3 regions of the Mesorhizobium sp. B2-1-8 genome follow, and region 1 is predicted to be linked to each of the others. Evidence: predicted binding sites of a transcription regulator. Region 1 holds the regulator's gene; each other region holds the start of a gene.

Region 1 (5,837 bases):
TTGGCGACCTCTACACGTCCTCGCTGGTGGCGCTCGGCCTGATCCTGTTCGTCATCACCTTCCTCATCCTTGCGATCGCACGCTACATGCTGATGCGCATCGACGCCCGCACCGGAGCCTGACCGATGTCGACAGCCTCGTCGCTTCACAGCCGCCGCAAGGCCAGAAACTCGGTGATGATGACGCTGTGCGTCGCCGCCGCGGGCATCGGGCTTGCCTGGCTGGCACTGATCCTCGGCGCGTTGATCTACAAAGGCGTAGCAGGGCTCTCGCTTGATGTGTTCACGCAGATGACGCCGCCGCCCGGCGATGCCGGCGGCCTGCTGAACGCTGTCTATGGCAGCGTGGTGATGACGGTCATCGCCGTTATCGTCGGCACGCCAATCGGTGTTCTGGCCGGCACCTACATGGCCGAATACGGCCGCTTCTCGAAACTCACCACCGTGGTGCGCTTCATCAACGACATCCTGCTGTCGGCGCCGTCGATCATCATCGGCCTGTTCGTCTACGAATTGATGGTGCGGCCGATGGGGCATTTCTCGGCGATCGCCGGCGCCGTCGCTCTGGCCATCCTGGTCATCCCCGTGGTCGTGCGCACCACCGAGGACATGCTCAACCTGGTGCCGAACGCCTTGCGCGAAGCCGGCACCGCTATCGGCGCGCCGCGCTGGGTGGTCATCAAATCAGTGGCTTACCGTGCCGCACTTTCCGGCATCGTCACCGGCATATTGCTGTCGATCGCCCGCATCTCCGGCGAGACGGCGCCGCTGCTCTTCACCGCGCTGAACAACCAGTTCTGGTCGAGCAATCTCAACGCGCCGATGGCCAGCCTGCCGGTCACCATCTTCCAGTTCGCTCTCAGCCCCTATGAGGAATGGCAGCAGCTGGCCTGGACCGGCGCACTCATAATCACATTGACGGTTCTCGCGCTCAGCATCTTTGCGCGCAGCCTGACCGGACGCAGAGAGGACAAATGAGCCAGATGTTGTCTGCAGACATGACGATTGCCACCGAGGCAGCCGCCAAGGCGAAGATCGAGGTCAAGAACCTCAATTTCTACTACGGCCAGTCGAAGGCGCTGAAGGACATCACGTTGTCGCTGCCCGAGCGCAGCGTGACGGCCTTCATCGGACCGTCGGGTTGCGGAAAGTCGACGCTGCTGCGCGTCTTCAACCGCATCTACGAGCTCTACCCCAAGCAGACCGCCGAGGGTCAGGTGCTGCTCGACGGCCAAAATGTTCTCGACCGCTCGCAGGATCTCAACCTGCTGCGTACCAAGATCGGCATGGTGTTCCAGAAGCCGACACCGTTCCCGATGTCGATCTATGAGAACATCGCCTTCGGTGTCAGGCTCTACGAGAAGATCAGCAAGGCCGAGATGGACGGCCGTGTCGAACAGGCGCTGAAGCGCGCGGCACTGTGGACCGAGGTCAAGGACAAGCTGAACGCCAGCGGCCTCAGCCTGTCGGGCGGCCAGCAGCAGCGGCTTTGCATCGCCCGCACGGTGGCGGTGAAGCCGGAAGTCATCCTGCTCGACGAGCCGGCCTCGGCGCTCGACCCATTGTCCACCGCCAAGATCGAGGAACTGATCGACGAGTTGCAGGCCGACTACACGATCGTCATCGTCACCCACAACATGCAGCAGGCCGCGCGCGTCTCGAAGCAGACGGCTTTCATGTATCTGGGCGAACTGGTCGAATTCGACAAGACCGAGAAGATCTTCACGTCGCCTCGCGAGAAGCGCACGCAGGACTACATCACCGGCCGTTTCGGCTGATCTCACGCATACGAGGACCAGGATCATGGCCGAACACACAGTCGCAGCCTTCGACGAGGATCTCGGACAGATCAGCAGGCTGATCAGCGACATGGGCGATCTCGCCGGCACGATGGTCGGTGGCGCCACCAAGGCGCTGCTGAATTCGGACAGCGCGCTGGCACAGCGCGTCGTCTCCGACGACGCCATCATGGACGCGCGCCAGCGCGAACTCGACGACCGCGCCATCACCCTGATCGCCAAGCGCCAGCCGATGGCCGACGATCTGCGCCATGTCGTCGGCTCGATCCGCATGGCGGGCGATCTCGAGCGCATCGGCGACCTTGCCAAGAACATCGCCAAGCGCGTCGGCTCCGTCGGCCTCACCGCCACGCCGCGCGACCTGTCGCACTCGATCGACTCCATGGCGCAGCTGGTGCTGATCCAGGTGCAGGGCGTGGTCGAGGAATATGCGGCCGGCGATGCCGCCGCACTCGCCAAGCTCAGGAACGACGACGAACGCATCGACGTCAAATACACCTCGGTGTTCCGCGAACTCCTGACCTACATGATGGAGGATCCGCGCAACATCACGGCTTGCACGCATCTTTTGTTCTGCGCCAAGAACCTCGAACGCATCGGCGACCATGTGACCAACATCGCCGAGAATGCGTACTATGTGCTGACTGGCACGCAACTGCCCGCCAATCGTCCGAAGCAGGACGAGACGGCGATGTCGGTGCCGGCGGCTTGACGGCAGGGATGATCAATCGATGATCGCGCCACGCATCATGGTGGTGGAGGACGAGGAGCCGCTCGGTGTGCTCCTGCGCTACAATCTGGAATCGGAAGGGTACCAGGTCGAGGTGGTGACGCGCGGCGACGAAGCCGAGATCCGCCTCCAGGAGAACGTGCCCGACCTCCTGGTGCTCGACTGGATGGTGCCGGCGGTTTCCGGCATCGAGCTCTGTCGGCGCCTGCGAATGCGGCCCGAGACCGAGAGGCTGCCGATCATCATGCTTACGGCACGCGGCGAGGAGAGCGACCGCGTGCGCGGCCTTTCGACCGGTGCCGACGACTATCTGGTCAAGCCGTTCTCGACGCCGGAATTCATGGCCCGGGTCAAGGCGCTGCTACGCCGCGCCAAGCCGGAAGTGCTGTCCAGCGTGCTCAAGGTCGGCGACATCGTGCTCGACCGCGAATCGCACCGGGTCTATCGCAAGAAGAGCGAGATCCGGCTTGGCCCGACCGAGTTCCGGTTGCTAGAGTTCATGATGCGCCATCCCGGTCGGGTGTTCTCGCGCAGCCAGCTGCTCGACAATGTCTGGGGCGAGACGATCTATATCGACGAGCGCACCGTGGACGTGCATGTCGGACGGCTGCGCAAGGCGGTCAACAATGGCCGCATGCCCGACGTCATCCGCACCATCCGCGGCGCGGGCTACGCGATCAGGGAAGACTAGACGTCTGTCCCATCTCGGTGAGATCGGAATGGGGAGCGCCCACGTGTATGATTGTGCACCTTCCAGAGCAAAACAATCATGCATGCCGCGCCGATCACATGGAAGAAAAACAAATCCCGATGTCGAAGGAGATCGATTTCGAATGCTGGCCGCCGGCGGTGTGGGCGATCGCCTCGCGCAGTGCCGGCTCGATCAGGTCGAAGGCCGCCGCGCAGACGCCGACCATGGCGACGGGTGCGGGATCGATCAGCGCGAACAGGCTGCCCAGCCCATAACCCAGCGCCTCGCCGGCCTTGCCGTAAAGAGATCGGGGGCTGGGGCGGTCTGCGGCGTAAACCTGCCTGAGGACTTATATCACGTGCCCCTTCCGCCGGCATGACCTATAGCCGGCGCCGCGCGGCAAGACGCGCCTTCATCCGTGCCTTTGCCGATTCAGTGCCATCGTGGAAGGTGTCGAACCACTTGTCCCATGGCACTTCCAGCGTGCCGTAGTTCACCTCAAAGTAGCGATGATGAAGCTGGTGGTGGAAGGTGCCCAGGTCGACGCGCTTGCGCCCGGCCAGCCAGAGCCCTTCGAACCCGGTATGGGTGGTAATGGCGTAAAGGCCATAGAACATCAGGTGGCAGATAAGATGCATCGGGCTGGACGGAACAACGAAATGGACCAGCGCGGTTCCGAAATAGAAAATGTGTTCAACCGGGTGCATCGCAAGGCCCGACCACGGCCCCACATCAATATTGCGGTGATGCAGCGCGTGGATGCGGTAAAGGAGCTTCGTATGGAGCAGCCGGTGAATCCAGTAGAAGTAGAAACTCTCCCAGATCGGGATCAACAGGAAGAGGCCGACGAACCAGACCGGGTGGCCGGACCATGTTAGAGTCGGCGCATAGCCATTGGCCATCGCCCACCAGACCAGCGCCTCGTATGCCGACCAGATCGTTACGCCCGAAGCCAGCGACCAGAATACGTTGTCGGCCAGTTGGCTGTCGAAACTGAAGGCGCGCCCCTTGCGCGGGTAAGGGCGCGGATCAAACTTTTTGTCGGTGCCCTGCAACTGGTGGCGGTGAAAAACAAGATGCAGCCCCTGCGCTACAATTACCGTCAGGCCGAAGTTTCGTAGCCAGATCACCCCGATCCATAGCCCTGGCTCCTTCGCCTGGGCAAGCGTGGGGCTGGCCAAGGCATAAGCCGCGAAGGCCAGCCCCACGATGACGAGATTGATTGAGACAGGCAGCCAGCTTCCGACATACCAGCGAAAGATCGCTGCGAGGTTCAGCGGCCAGCGCCAGATCGGCGCAATCTCAATGGGCAGGCTGTCGGGGACGTGGTTCCATTCCTTCCGGTCTGACATCGATGTCGCTCTTTTCCGGCCGTGGTTCATGCGCAGGGTATTGCTCAGAAATTGACAACACAAAGAATATCTTTTCAGGTATTGGGGTCATTTTAATTGACGGTAAGATCTCATGAAAACACCGCACCCGACCTGGCTGCTCGCCTTCGAGGCGGCGGCGCGGTATGGCAGTTTCACCGCCGCGGCCACTGAGCTGAACCTGACCGCAGCGGCCGTCAGCCAGCATATCCGCCTGCTGGAAAAGCATGTCGGCGCGCGGCTGTTCGAGCGGCTGCCGCGCGGCGTTGCGCTGACGGATATCGGCCAGGCCTATGCCCAGCCGGTGCGCCAGTCCTTCGCCGAGTTGCAGCGGGCGACGGACGGTCTCTTCGCGCGCCCATCGCGGCGGGTGGTGCGGGTGCGCGCCTCGATCACTTGGGCGGCGTTGATCCTCGCGCCCCGGCTGGCCGATTTTCGGCAGGCCCATCCAGAGATCGACATCCAACTCTCCACCTTCGTCTGGTCCGATCGTTTTGAAGCCGGCAACAGCGATGTCGACATCCGCTGGGGGCACGGCGACTGGCCCGAGGGTGCGGTTCAACTGCTGGCCCATGAATCCGCGATCGTCGTCTGCCATCCTGCCGACACCGCCTGGTTGGCGGGGCGCCGGGACATCCGCGACTTCCCCTTTGCCTGCCTGCACCATGTGATCGGGTTTGAGACCGAGTGGCAGCGCCTGTCGGATCATTTCGGCCTCGCCCTCCCGGCCCCGCCGCAGCGTGCCCGCTACGATTCATCGCTGCTCGCGCTCTGGGCGATGACCACGGGCGGCGGCGCCATGATCGTTCTGGAGAGTTTCGCCAGGCCGTTTCTCGATTCCGGCCAACTGGTAGCGCCCTTGCCGCACCGCTTGCCCATAAGTGGCGCGCATTACATGGTGCAGGCCGACGGGGCGGGACGCAATGACGCGGTGCAGACCTTCTGCCGCTGGGCTGCGGCGCTCTACCCGGCCTGAACGCCGGTTTTGGGTACTGGCGCACGGCGGACCGCACCGCCGCCCGACGGGGGCTTAGAGCCGGATGATTTTAGGTCGAATCAACCTGAAATCTGAATCCTTCTCTAAATCGAAGAGATAGAGCATGATGTCGTCCGAAAACCGCTTCACACTTTTCGACATCATGCTCTAGCAGGAGGCTCGAAATCTGGCGGGTAGTATGTCATGCCCCGTCGGAGTGATTGGGTTCGATCTTGGTCTCAGGCAACGTTCTTTCCCGCGCCCGCCCTTGC
Region 2 (5,837 bases), 3.1 Mb from region 1:
TCGGCCGCAACATGTTCGGCCCAATCCGGGGCGAATGGCCTGATGACAAGTGGAAAGGCTGGTGGGGCGACAACCCGCCGTACCATGTGCCTGTTTTCGTACTGACCCACCACAAGCGGGCGCCCATAGCCATGGAAGGCGGCACGACCTTCCATTTCGTCACCGACGGCATCCATTCGGCGCTCGAGCAGGCGAAATCGGCGGCCGGCGGCAAGGACGTGCGGGTCGGCGGCGGCGTCTCCACCATCCGGCAATATCTGCAGGAGAAACTCATCGACGAGATGCACCTGGCGATCTCGCCGGTGCTGCTTGGCAGGGGCGAGAACCTTTTTGCCGGCCTCGACACGCCCAAGCTCGGTTATCAGTGCACCGAGCAGGCGGCAACGGCGCTGGCCACCCACGTGGTCATCAAGCGAGCCTAGGCGGAGCGCTTGGTACAGGCCCCTTTCTCCCCGTCACTATACGGGGAGAAATGTCCGGCAGGACAATGAGGGGCAGCGCCGCCGAACGAAGATTGCCTTGTCCGACAACACCGCCGATTACAAAAATAGCTCAGAATACGTTCGGTCCACGCAGCGATTTGGCCGGGTTTAACTTGTAGAAGCTGGCGCCGCCCCTCATCTGCCTGCCCGTCCTCCGCAGCAGCTGCGGAGGGTGGACCGGCACCTTCTCCCCGTATAGTGACGGGGAGAAGGGAATATCTGTCTCAATACTTCTCCGGCACGTAAAGCTCGCGCGGCAGGACCTGGCGTTCGTATTCGGGGTTGAAGACGCGCTCCGGCAGCGTGATCTCCTCGTGCGGCACGTCTTCGTACGGCAGCTGCTTCAGCAGATGATCGATACAGTTCAGGCGCGCGCGCTTCTTGTCGTTGCCCTCGACGATGAACCACGGCGCCTCGGGGATGTTGGTGCGGGCGAAGGTCTCCTCCTTGGCCTTGGTGTATTGTTCCCAGCGCACCCGCGACTGCAGGTCCATCGGCGACAGCTTCCACTGCTTCATCGGGTCGTGGATGCGCATCAGGAAGCGCATCTGCTGTTCCTCGTCGGTGATCGAGAACCAGTATTTGACCACGGTGATACCCGAGCGCACCAGCATGCGCTCGAACTCCGGCACGTCATGGAAGAACTCCTCGACTTGCTCGGGGTTGGCAAAGCCCATCACCCGTTCGACGCCGGAACGGTTGTACCAGGAGCGGTCGAGCAACACGATCTCGCCGCCTGCCGGCAAATGCGGGACATAGCGCTGGAAATACCATTGCGACTTCTCGCGTTCGGTCGGCGCCGGAAGCGCCACGACGCGGCAGATGCGCGGATTGAGCCGTTGGGTGATGCGCTTGATGACGCCGCCCTTGCCGGCGGAGTCACGGCCCTCGAAAATCACCACCAGTTTCTTCTTGTGATAGGCGACCCAGGATTGCAGCTTGATCAATTCGGACTGGAGGCTGATCAGGTCGCGAAAATACTGCATCCGATCGATCGAAGGCGGATGCGAGTTCTTGTAGATCTTGGCGATCTCCATCGACAGCGCCGGCTCCGACAATTCGAGCTCATAATCTTCGTCGAGCGTGTCGGCGAGCTCGGCTTCGAGCCAGTCCTTGGCAGGGGAATTCTGTTTCAGCTCGGTCATATCAACTGCTCCGCTTGCAAGCCCTGTCGGTTACCACTGGGCGCCCCAATTGCTGGCCAGCGGCCTGGAATGGAAACACCTGAGCCGACTTCAATATAGGCCGGCAGTGACGGTTTTATTGCAGCCCGGGCGCGATTGCGGCCGTTGCAAATTCCGCGATGTATGATCCATCGACGTCATCGCACGGCGACAAGCCGACCGAATTGTCCTACAAATCCCCGGTCGCGTTCCAGGCCTGCCCTTGGCGGCACGCCTCTTCAACAAAATCGTGAGGATCTGAGATGGAATACCGCCCCCTTGGCCGTTCGGGCCTGAAGGTTTCGACACTGACGCTTGGCACCATGACCTTCGGCGGCGCCGGGCCCTTCGCCGCGGTCGGCAACAGCGATCTCGCCGAAGCCAAGCGGATGATCGACATGTGCATCGACGCCGGCATCAACCTCATCGACACCGCGAATGTCTATTCGAACGGCCTGTCCGAAGAAATCATAGGCGAAGCGCTCGGCGGCAAACGCAAGAACGACGTGCTGATCGCGTCCAAGGCGCGGATGCGGATCGGCAAGGGCCCGAACGACGAGGGCCTGTCGCGCCATCATCTGATCCGCGAATGCGAGAAGAGCCTGAAGCGGTTGAAGACCGATGTCATCGACATCTATTTCGTCCACGAGTGGGACGGCCTCACCCCGCTCGAGGAAACCGTTGCGGCGCTCGACACTTTGGTCAGCCAGGGCAAGGTGCGCTACATCGGCTGCTCCAACTATTCCGGCTGGCAGGTGATGAAGGCGCTTTCCATCAGCGACAGCCTCCATCAGCAACGCTTCGTCACCCAGCAGATCCATTACACGCTGGAAGCGCGCGAGGCCGAGTACGAGCTGCTGCCGATCTCGGTCGACCAGGGGCTGGGCGTGCTGGTCTGGAGCCCGCTCGCCGGCGGCCTGCTGTCCGGCAAATACCGCCGCGACAGCCCGACCGCCCGCCAGCTCGCCGGCTGGTCCGAGCCGCCGATCCGCGACGAGGACCGGCTCTGGCGGATCGTCGATGTGCTGGTCGAGATCGGCAGGGATCGTGGAGTATCGGCGGCGCAAGTGGCCCTTGCCTGGCTGCTCGGCCGCCCTGCCGTCTCCTCGCTGGTGATCGGCGCCCGCAATGACGTCCAGCTGAAGGACAACCTCGCGGCCGCGGCCCTGGAGCTCGGCAGCGAGGAACGCCAGCGCCTCGACGCGGTCAGCCGGCCGCCCCTGCTCTACCCCTACTGGCACCAGCAACTGACGGCGAAGGATCGCTTCGGCCCCGCCGACATGGTTCTCGACCGCAGCGATCTCTGATAGGTGTCAGGCCAAGAGCGAGAGCTAGCTGCCGATGAACCGCCAGAGCTCGGCATCGGGTTCGATCTGGCCGCTGAGCACGAAATATTTGTAGAGGGCGAGCAGGGAGATCGCCTGCTCGTCCTGTTCATTGGAGAATTTGCGGCAATAGGCATTGGCAGCGGCGATGATGCGCTCCGCCGCGGCCGGATGCTGCTCGAAATAATCTACCTTTTCACGGAGATCGGAGAAGTTCGGCTCGAGCGGCGCATAGTGGACACCGGCCTCGAGCTGGCTCTCGCCAAACCATGTTTCGTAGGTCGGCGGCGGCATCAGACAGAGCGAGTTGGAATTCATGATCCATTTGAGGTTGGTCGCCACGTCATTGCCCTCCAACGAGACGATGTAGCGATAGCGCAGGTGCTGGCTGATGCTGAGGAAGGGCTTGCTGTATTCAGCCGGCGCACTGCGCTTGTGCGAACCGGCGTCGCAGAACGGCAAGTCGCGCGCGACATCCAGGAACCGTGTCCTGATCGGATTGTTGAGGTCGCCGCGCCAGACCACGACCGGGCGTTTGTCGGCGAAGGCGACGGCGTCGGCGGGCATGTGGAAGTGGCGGAACTTGTTGAACTTCATAATGACAGCGCTGCCGTTGTCGGCGCGGATCGGCCGGTCCTTGACGAGCGTCGGCACTTTTGGCACGCCCTTGACGTCGCCGAACTGCAGGTCGATGAGCAATGACGGATCGAAATAGCGGGCAAATTCCCTCAGGTCGTAATAGTACATGCTCGGTTCAAAAGGTATCTGGTCGATGCGCACCGCATCCGGGCCTGGCGTAAAAGGGTCCTGCAGCTTGTTGTAGTGATTCAGCCGTCGGCGCACGGCCTCGTCCGAGAGCCTGGCCTGTTCCAGGCGGCCCGCCAGCCGTCGTCGGAAGATCGCCTGGGGTGCGATATCGCGCATGACGTTTCGCGCATAGTAGAAGACCCTTGCCGTCGTTCGTTTTATGGTGGCCATCGTTCTCGTAATCTAAAACAAGCGCCACTAAACAGACAACAGCCGGGATGGTTCCGGCGGCATGATTGCGCATCGTTGGGCCACGCTTTCCGGCAGTGCCCGAACAGATGGCGCCGGCCTTGACGAGGCGCGCCGGGGGGATGCACCGGCAACTAGCCCGTTATGTAGCGCCACACCTCGGCATGAGGTTTGATCTGACCCGAGAGCACGAAATATTTGTAGAGCACCAGCAGGGAGATCGCCTGTTCGGCCCGCTCGTCGTCGAATGTGCGGCAATAGGCGTTCGCGGCGGCGACGATGCGCTCTGCCTTCGCCGGATTCCGTTCGAAATATGCGACGTGTTCGGCAAGATTGGAGAAGTCTGCTTCGAGCGGTACATAGTGGACATTCGCCTCGAGCTGCCGCTCGGCAAACCATGTCTCATAGGTCGGCGGCGGCATCATGCAGAGCGAGTTGGAATTCATGATCCATTTGAGGTTGGTCGCCACGTCATTGCCCTCGAGCGAGACAATGTAGCGATAGCGCTGGTGCTGGCTGATGCTGAGAAAGGGCCTGGCATATTCCGCTGGCGCATTCGGCTTGTGCGAGCCGGCATCGCAGAACGGCAGGTCGCGCACTGCCTTGAGGAATCTTGTCCTGATCGGATTGTTGAGATCGCCGCGCCAGACCACGGCCGGCAGCTTGTCGGTGAACGAGATGGTGTCAGCCGGCATCTGGAAATGGCGAAACTTGTCGAGCTTCATGATGATCGCGTTCTTGTCGTCATCACGGATCGGCCGATCCTTGACGATCGTCGGCATCTTCGGCACGTTCCTGACATCGCCGAATTCGAGGTCGATGAACAAACCGGGATCGAAGTAGCGGGCGAATTCCTTCAGGTCGTAATAGTACATGGTCGGGGTGAACGGCAGTTTGCCGATGCGCACGGCATTGCCGCTTGGCGCGAACCCATCCTGCAGCTTGTTGTAGTAGTTCAGCCTGCGGCGCACCGCCTCACCGGAAAGCCTGGCCCTTTCGAGACGGCCGGCCAGCCTGGCGCGAAACAGCGCCTGCGGAGCGACATCGCGCGCGGCGTTTCTCGCATAGTAGAAAACTCTTGCTGCGGTCCGCGAAATTGTGGCCATCGGTCACTTGATCAAAATAAACAGGCAGCTCTCAATTCATTGGCGCCCCGGGTTTCCTACATCATTGTGGCGCCCATCTGGCAAGCCCCCGCATCTCTTCGACACCAGCATCCACGCATTGTCGCTTCGGCTGTTGTGTTTGACGGCTAATGCTCCTAGGCAGGTTCAGGGCCGCAAGGCAGTGACAAAAGGAGCCGATATGGCGCGAGCACCAAACTACGATCAGGAACGCAAGGAGCGCGACCGCCAGAAAGCGGCCAAGAAGGCTGAAAAGCTGGCGGCCAAGGTTGCCGCGCGCGAACGTTCGAAGCCCGAGACCGAGACGGAGGCCGAAACCGAGGAGTAACGGCATGCGGCCCGCGAATGCGGGCCGTGCCTCAATGCGAATTGTCGGTGTCAGCCTATGTCAGACTGGCGCCTTGTCGCTGATGAAAACATCCACCTCCCGCGCCGCGGCGATGAAAGCGCGTCGGGCATTCATCGCCGGCTTGTCGCCGGCGAGCGCATCGTGGCAGGCCTGCAGCGCCGCGCGATGCTTGGCGCTGCGCTTCCCGGGCCAGCTGTTGAGAAGGTAATCGGAAGCCTCCCTTGCCGAACGCAAGAGCTGAGTGCTCCCCGCCGTGACGGATTTGACGGTCACGGGCGTTTCAAACCGATTGTTTTCCATCGCCGCTCTTACGCCATCGGCTTGCTTGAAGCGAGGCCGAAAGTGCGCTTCGCGTCAGACGCCGCCTGTTTTTCCGGCGAACGCTACCGTGCATAGCC
Region 3 (5,837 bases), 800 kb from region 1:
GGGCGCCGTCGAACCCAAGGAATAATGGAAGAAGATACGTGCGCAACGGATCCATACGTTGGTGATTGGCCGAAATGCTCCTTGCCTCGTCATCCTAGGGCGGAGCAAGGAGCGCAGCGACGCGGCGCAGACCCTAGGATCCATGCCGTTGGATTGAAGCGTTGCGACGGTGCAGAATTCCGCTCCGCTGCATCCTTCGACCGAGGTCACGGAATGGATCCTAGGGTCTCCGCGACGGAGCTTCGCTCCTGCTTCGCCCTAGGATGACGAAGTTGAGAGGGCCTCGGCCAATCTGAGGCGTCTGCGATGATCCTTTTGAACAACCGGTGAAATCGTCGGCTTGGACAAGCTGCAACCCGTCAAGCCACTGCAATAGGAGAGACAAAATGTCCAAACTGCTCGTCAAAGCCGACAAGGGCCATGGCCGCGTCGCTCATGTGACGCCGAAAAGCGCCGGCTGGACCTATGTCGGTTTCGACCTGCATCGGCTGAAGCCGGGCGAAAGCGCCTCTGGAAAGACGGACGACCGCGAGGTCTGCCTGGTGTTCGTGACCGGCAAGGGTACCGCCAAAGCCGGCGGCAAGGATCTCGGCCTGCTCGGCGAGCGCATGTCGCCCTTCGAGGGCAAGCCGTGGTCCGTCTACGTGCCGCAGGGATCTGACTGGTCGGTGACAGCCGATACCGAGCTGGAGCTTGGCGTGTGCTCGGCGCCCGGTCTTGGCGGCGGCCTGCCGGTCCGGGTGATCGGACCGGACGATCTCGGCCAGGAGGTGCGCGGCAAGGGCACCAACACACGCTACGTCACCAACATCCTGCCGGAGGGCCAGCCGGCCGACTCATTGCTGGTGGTCGAGGTCATCACGCCCGGTGGCCACACGTCGAGCTATCCGCCGCACAAGCACGACCAGGACAACCTGCCCGCCGAATCCTATCTCGAGGAAACCTACTACCACCGCCTCAACCCGCCGCAGGGCTTTGCCTTCCAGCGCGTCTACACCGATGCCGACAAGGACGGCCAGCGCGCGCTCGATGAAGCCATGGCGATCGAGGACGGCGACGTGGTGCTGGTGCCCAGGGGATATCACCCCTGCGCCGCTTGCCACGGCTATGACCTCTATTATCTCAATGTGATGGCCGGGCCGAAGCGGACGTGGAAATTCCACAACGCGCCCGAGCACGAATGGTTGATGAAGGCCTGACCGTTCTGCGTTTCCGGCTGAACCTGTTGGTCCAGCTTGGAAAAATCGTCGGCTAACAACCCTGAGGGTCGATTTGCCTTCGAAAACCCTTCAAAGCTTCGTCAATCCGTCATGGAAATCACCTATGGCAACCTTCTGACGAGGACTTCCGATGCGTTATGCCATCTATTTCACTCCCAGGCAGGACGAGCCGCTGGCGCGAATTGCCGCCAACTGGCTGGGCCGCGACCCGTTTGGTGCCGCGACCAGGCCGGTTGAGGCCGTTGCCGACCTGGCGGCGGCGGAAGTGGCCTTCCACACCGCTTCGGCGCGCCGCTATGGCTTTCACGCCACGCTGAAAGCGCCTTTCCGCCTGGCTGCCGACGAGACCGAGGCTTCGCTGCGAGCGGCGCTCGATCATTTTGCCGAGGTGACGCCTGTCGTGACGATCCCGCGCCTGGTCGTCAGCCAGATCGACAGCTTCTTCGCGCTGGTGCCGGACGGTCCGCTGCCTCCGCTCAACCGCTTCGCCGACGACGTCGTGCGCGATTTCGACCGGTTTCGCGCGCCGTTGAGCGATGCCGAGATCGACCGGCGCAGCCCGGATTCGCTGAAGCCGGCCGAGTTTCGCAATCTCTGTCAATGGGGTTACCCCTATGTCTTCGAAACCTTCCGCTTCCACATGACCCTGTCCGGCCGGGCCGGACCACAGGAAAGCCCTCGCCTGCGCACCGCGATCGACAGCCTTTTCGCCGATGTGTTGCGCCAGCCCGTGCTGGTGGATGCGCTGACATTGTTTGTCGAACCCGAACCCGGTGCGCCATTCATGGTGCTTTCCCAGCACGCGCTCGGACGCCGCCCGGCCCGGAAGATCGCCTGAACCAACCCGACCGCAAGAGCCAAGGACTAGCCTAAAATGACCACCGAAACTGTCCTTTCCAACGCCCGCATCGTACTTGCCGACGAGATCGTCGAAGGGTCGCTGGTGCTGCGCGACGGCTTTGTCGCCGGCATCGATGCTGGCACTGGCCGCATCGGCGAGGACATGGGCGGCGACTTCATCATTCCAGGGCTGGTCGAACTCCACACCGATCATCTCGAGGGCCATTATGCGCCGCGGCCGAAAGTGCGCTGGAACCCGATCGCCGCGGTGCTTGCGCATGACGCGCAGGTGGCGACCGCCGGCATCACCACCGTGCTCGATGCCTTGCGCGTCGGCATGGACGAGGACGCCGACCTGACATTGGACGATATCCGCAAGCTGGCCGACGCGATCGAGGACAGCGTCGCGCAGGATCGTCTGCGGGCCGATCACTTCCTGCATCTTCGCTGTGAGGTCTCGGCGCCGGACTGCCTCAAGGCATTCGCCAATTTCGACGGCGACGAGCGGGTCAGGCTGGCATCGCTGATGGACCATGCGCCGGGCCAGCGCCAGTTCGTCAACCTTGAGACCTATGCCTACTACTATCAGCGCAAGCTGAAACTCTCGGATCGCGACTTCCAGAAATTCTGCGAGAAGCGGATGACCGAATCGGCGCAGAATTCGGGGCCGAACCGCGTCTTCATCGCCGCCGCCTGCCAGGAGCGCGGCATCGTGCTCGCCAGCCACGACGACGCCACGTCGGCCCATGTCGACGAGGCCATCGAGCAGGGCGTGCGGGTTGCCGAGTTCCCGACCACCGAGGAAGCGGCGCGGGCCTCGAAGGCCGCCGGGCTCGGCGTGCTGATGGGGGCGCCCAATGTCATGCGCGGCGCCTCGCATTCGGGCAATGTTTCGGCCCGTACCTTGGCCAGTGACGGCCTGCTCGACATCCTGTCGTCCGATTACATCCCCTTCAGCCTGATCCAGTCGGCCTTCTTCCTCGGCGACATGGTCGAAGGCATTTCGCTGCCGCAGGCCGTCGCCATGGTTTCGAAGAACCCGGCGCAGGCGGTCGGCCTTGATGATCGCGGCGTCATCGAGCAGGGGCGCCGCGCCGATCTGGTGCGCGTGCGAGTCGACGATCATGTTCCGGTCGTGCGCACCGTCTGGCGGCAGGGACGCCGGGTGGCATGATGGTGTCGGCCTTGATCGAGCGCGAACTGTCCGCCGAAACCTTTCCGATCCGTCACGGCGTCTTTGTCGCTGTCGTGGGCCCAAGCGGTGCCGGCAAGGACACGGTGATCGGCTACGCCAAGGCGCTCTTCGCCGACGAGACGCAGTTGGAGTTCGTGCGCCGCGTCATCACCAGGCCGAGCGATGCGGCGAGCGAGGATCACGACACGCTGGCCGATGCCGCCTTCGCCGAGGCCGATGCCGACGGCGCCTTCGCTATCTCCTGGGAGGCGCATGGCCTGCGCTATGGCCTGCCTGCCGATGTCGACTGGTCCGTTTCCAACGGACACGTTGTCGTGGCCAACGTGTCGCGCGCGATCATCCCCACTCTGCGCGAACGCTATGCCAATCTGGCGATCGTAGAGATCACCGCTTCGCCCGAGGTACTGGCCGAGCGGCTGGCGATGCGCGGCCGCGAGTCGCGCGGCGAAGTGCTGGCGCGGCTTGCGCGCAGCGCCAATGTGACCTTGTCCGGCCCCGGCGTCACCTCGATCGACAACAGCGGTCCGCGCGAGGTGGCCGGCGAACGCTTCGCCGAGCTGCTGCGCAAGGCGATGGCCTTCTCCGACATGTCGGGTCTGATCTAAGCCAAGATCCTCCAGCTCCGATTTCGGCACATCACGATGCCGCGACCGCTGCTTGCAGCGGTCCGTGGCTGCTTATCTTTGAGCAGCGACATGGTCGCGTGGGCCTGACGGCCGCCGTCACATCCCTGTAACAGACATTTCGGATTGTGGCCCCCGTTGTAATCACTACAGACGAGCGAGCGGGCCGGCCACCATGACCTATGATGCCTCGGAAGACCGAAGGATGACGGTCGATGCCCGTGTTCAGGCGGTACTCGAAAGCTTGCCGCCGGCCGAGCAGCGCATGGCGCGGTTCTTCGTCGACCAGAAGCAGTCGGTCCTGCTGGGGTCGGCGGCCGAGATCGCAGAACTCGCCGGCACCAGCGATGCGACCGTCGTGCGGACGGCGCGCTCGCTTGGATTCGACAGCCTCTCGGCGCTTCGCCAGATGCTGTTGTCTGACCTGACCGGCACGCCATCCCCAGGCAAGCGCCTGGCGCGCACCTTGCAGGAGACCGGCGACGACAGTGCCGGGGCACTGCGGCATGTGATCGACCTCCATGACAGCGTGCTCGACGTGCTCAAGCGTCCGGAGATGGCGGCGGCTTTCGAGCGCAGCGTCGACATTCTGGCGCGGGCCAGCCGCCGCCATGTCTTCGGCATAGGTCCATCGGGCGCCATGGCCGACTATGCCAGTTTGCAGTTCAACCGGATCGGCCTGCCGACCAGCGCGCTGTCGGTATCGGGAATTGCGCTCGCCGATCGCCTGCTGTGGCTCGGCAAGGGCGACGCCGTGATGATGATGGCCTACGCGCCGCTCTATCGCGAGGTGGAAGTCGTGCTCGACCATGCCGCGCGTTTCGACATTCCGGTGGTGCTTATCAGTGACAATCTGGCTCCGCTGGTTCCCGGCAAGGTGGCGGAGAGCCTCCCGGTTCCGCGCGGCAAGGCCGATCACCTGGCCATGCATGGCGGCACGATCGTCCTCATCGAGGCGATGATCATCGGGCTGGCGAAACGAAACAGCGAAGCCGCCTTTGATGCCCTCGAGCGGCTGAGCACGGTTCGGGGATCGATCGACAAGGCCTGGATAAAGCGGGGCATACGTAAGAATAAATATAATAAAAATTAAGAAACTCTGCAGACGACACAAAACATTCAATCTGTTCATACATGATACGACGGAACTTACTGTGCCCATGGAAAATCTACTGGAGAGCAAGATGAACGTACGTACAAGTTTCTATTTGGCAATTGGCTTGAGTGCGCTTGCCATGGCAGCACCTGCCTCGGCATCCGACCTCGTGCTTTATGACGCGCTCGACTTCGCCGGCCCGGTGGCCAAGGCCTTCCAGGCCAAGACCGGCCTCACCGTCGATGTCGTCGAACCCGGCAGCACAGGCGAGACGCTGGGCAAGATCGCCGCCGAAGGCAGCAATCCGCAATTCGACATCGTCTGGGTCGACGGCTCCGCCGTGATGGAGCGGATGGCGGCAGATCATGTGCTGCAGGCCATTCCCGCCGCCGCCTACGACAAGGTGGCCTTCACCGATCTCGGCAAGTCGCTGATCCCGCAAAGCCACGCCTTCCTGCCGACCGGCACCAGCACCACGGCCATCGAGGTCAACACCAAGAAAGTGCCAGCCGGCAAGATGCCCAAATCCTGGGCCGATCTTCAGTCCTTCGCCGGCGGCGTCGCGGCCAAGGATCCCAACCTGTCGGGACCGGCCTATCAATGGCTGGCCGGCTTCTTCCAGACCAACGGCCTCGATGCCGGCAAGGCTCTCCTGGCCAAGACGCTGACCAACAAGTCCCTGTCCGGCCTGTCGAGCGGCGGCAAGGTGAACAAGGCCGTGCTGACCGGCGATGCCTCCGTCGGCATCAACCAGGACAGCGCCATCTTCTCAAAGATCGCCGCCGGCGAACCCGTCGTCGCGGTCTACCCCAGCGAGGGCTCGGTATCCCTGCCGCAAGGCCTCGGCATCAGCGCCAAGACCC

The links. Region 1 encodes PhoB, which activates phosphate uptake and scavenging genes when phosphate is short. Its sites were predicted from a motif close to TGTCATNNANCTGTCAT; they were not measured.
Region 2: the regulator PhoB is predicted to act here: its motif matches at 1,734-1,750, upstream of ppk2 (polyphosphate kinase 2).
Region 3: the regulator PhoB is predicted to act here: its motif matches at 1,296-1,312, upstream of FJ970_RS03080 (DUF1045 domain-containing protein).

Annotation. Positions count from the first base shown of each region.
Region 1 is NZ_CP083952.1:1,445,044-1,450,880, forward strand. It holds gene pstC (phosphate ABC transporter permease subunit PstC) at 1-122, shown strand, start outside; gene pstA (phosphate ABC transporter permease PstA) at 126-977, shown strand; gene pstB (phosphate ABC transporter ATP-binding protein PstB) at 974-1,777, shown strand; gene phoU (phosphate signaling complex protein PhoU) at 1,803-2,510, shown strand; gene phoB (phosphate regulon transcriptional regulator PhoB) at 2,530-3,219, shown strand; partial or broken gene FJ970_RS07095 (sugar kinase) at 3,341-3,529, opposite strand; gene FJ970_RS07100 (sterol desaturase family protein) at 3,600-4,571, opposite strand; gene FJ970_RS07105 (LysR substrate-binding domain-containing protein) at 4,684-5,565, shown strand; gene FJ970_RS07110 (ROK family protein) at 5,805-5,837, opposite strand, start outside.
Region 2 is NZ_CP083952.1:4,538,439-4,544,275, forward strand. It holds gene FJ970_RS22340 (dihydrofolate reductase family protein) at 1-422, shown strand, start outside; gene ppk2 (polyphosphate kinase 2) at 707-1,627, opposite strand; gene FJ970_RS22350 (aldo/keto reductase) at 1,909-2,952, shown strand; gene FJ970_RS22355 (glycosyl transferase family 90) at 2,977-3,948, opposite strand; gene FJ970_RS22360 (glycosyl transferase family 90) at 4,101-5,072, opposite strand; gene FJ970_RS22365 (hypothetical protein) at 5,272-5,418, shown strand; gene FJ970_RS22370 (DUF982 domain-containing protein) at 5,479-5,712, opposite strand.
Region 3 is NZ_CP083952.1:642,442-648,278, reverse strand. It holds gene FJ970_RS03090 (DUF3329 domain-containing protein) at 1-25, shown strand, start outside; gene iolB (5-deoxy-glucuronate isomerase) at 387-1,199, shown strand; gene FJ970_RS03080 (DUF1045 domain-containing protein) at 1,351-2,058, shown strand; gene FJ970_RS03075 (alpha-D-ribose 1-methylphosphonate 5-triphosphate diphosphatase) at 2,095-3,234, shown strand; gene phnN (phosphonate metabolism protein/1,5-bisphosphokinase (PRPP-forming) PhnN) at 3,231-3,860, shown strand; gene FJ970_RS03065 (MurR/RpiR family transcriptional regulator) at 4,084-4,971, shown strand; gene FJ970_RS03060 (ABC transporter substrate-binding protein) at 5,063-5,837, shown strand, end outside.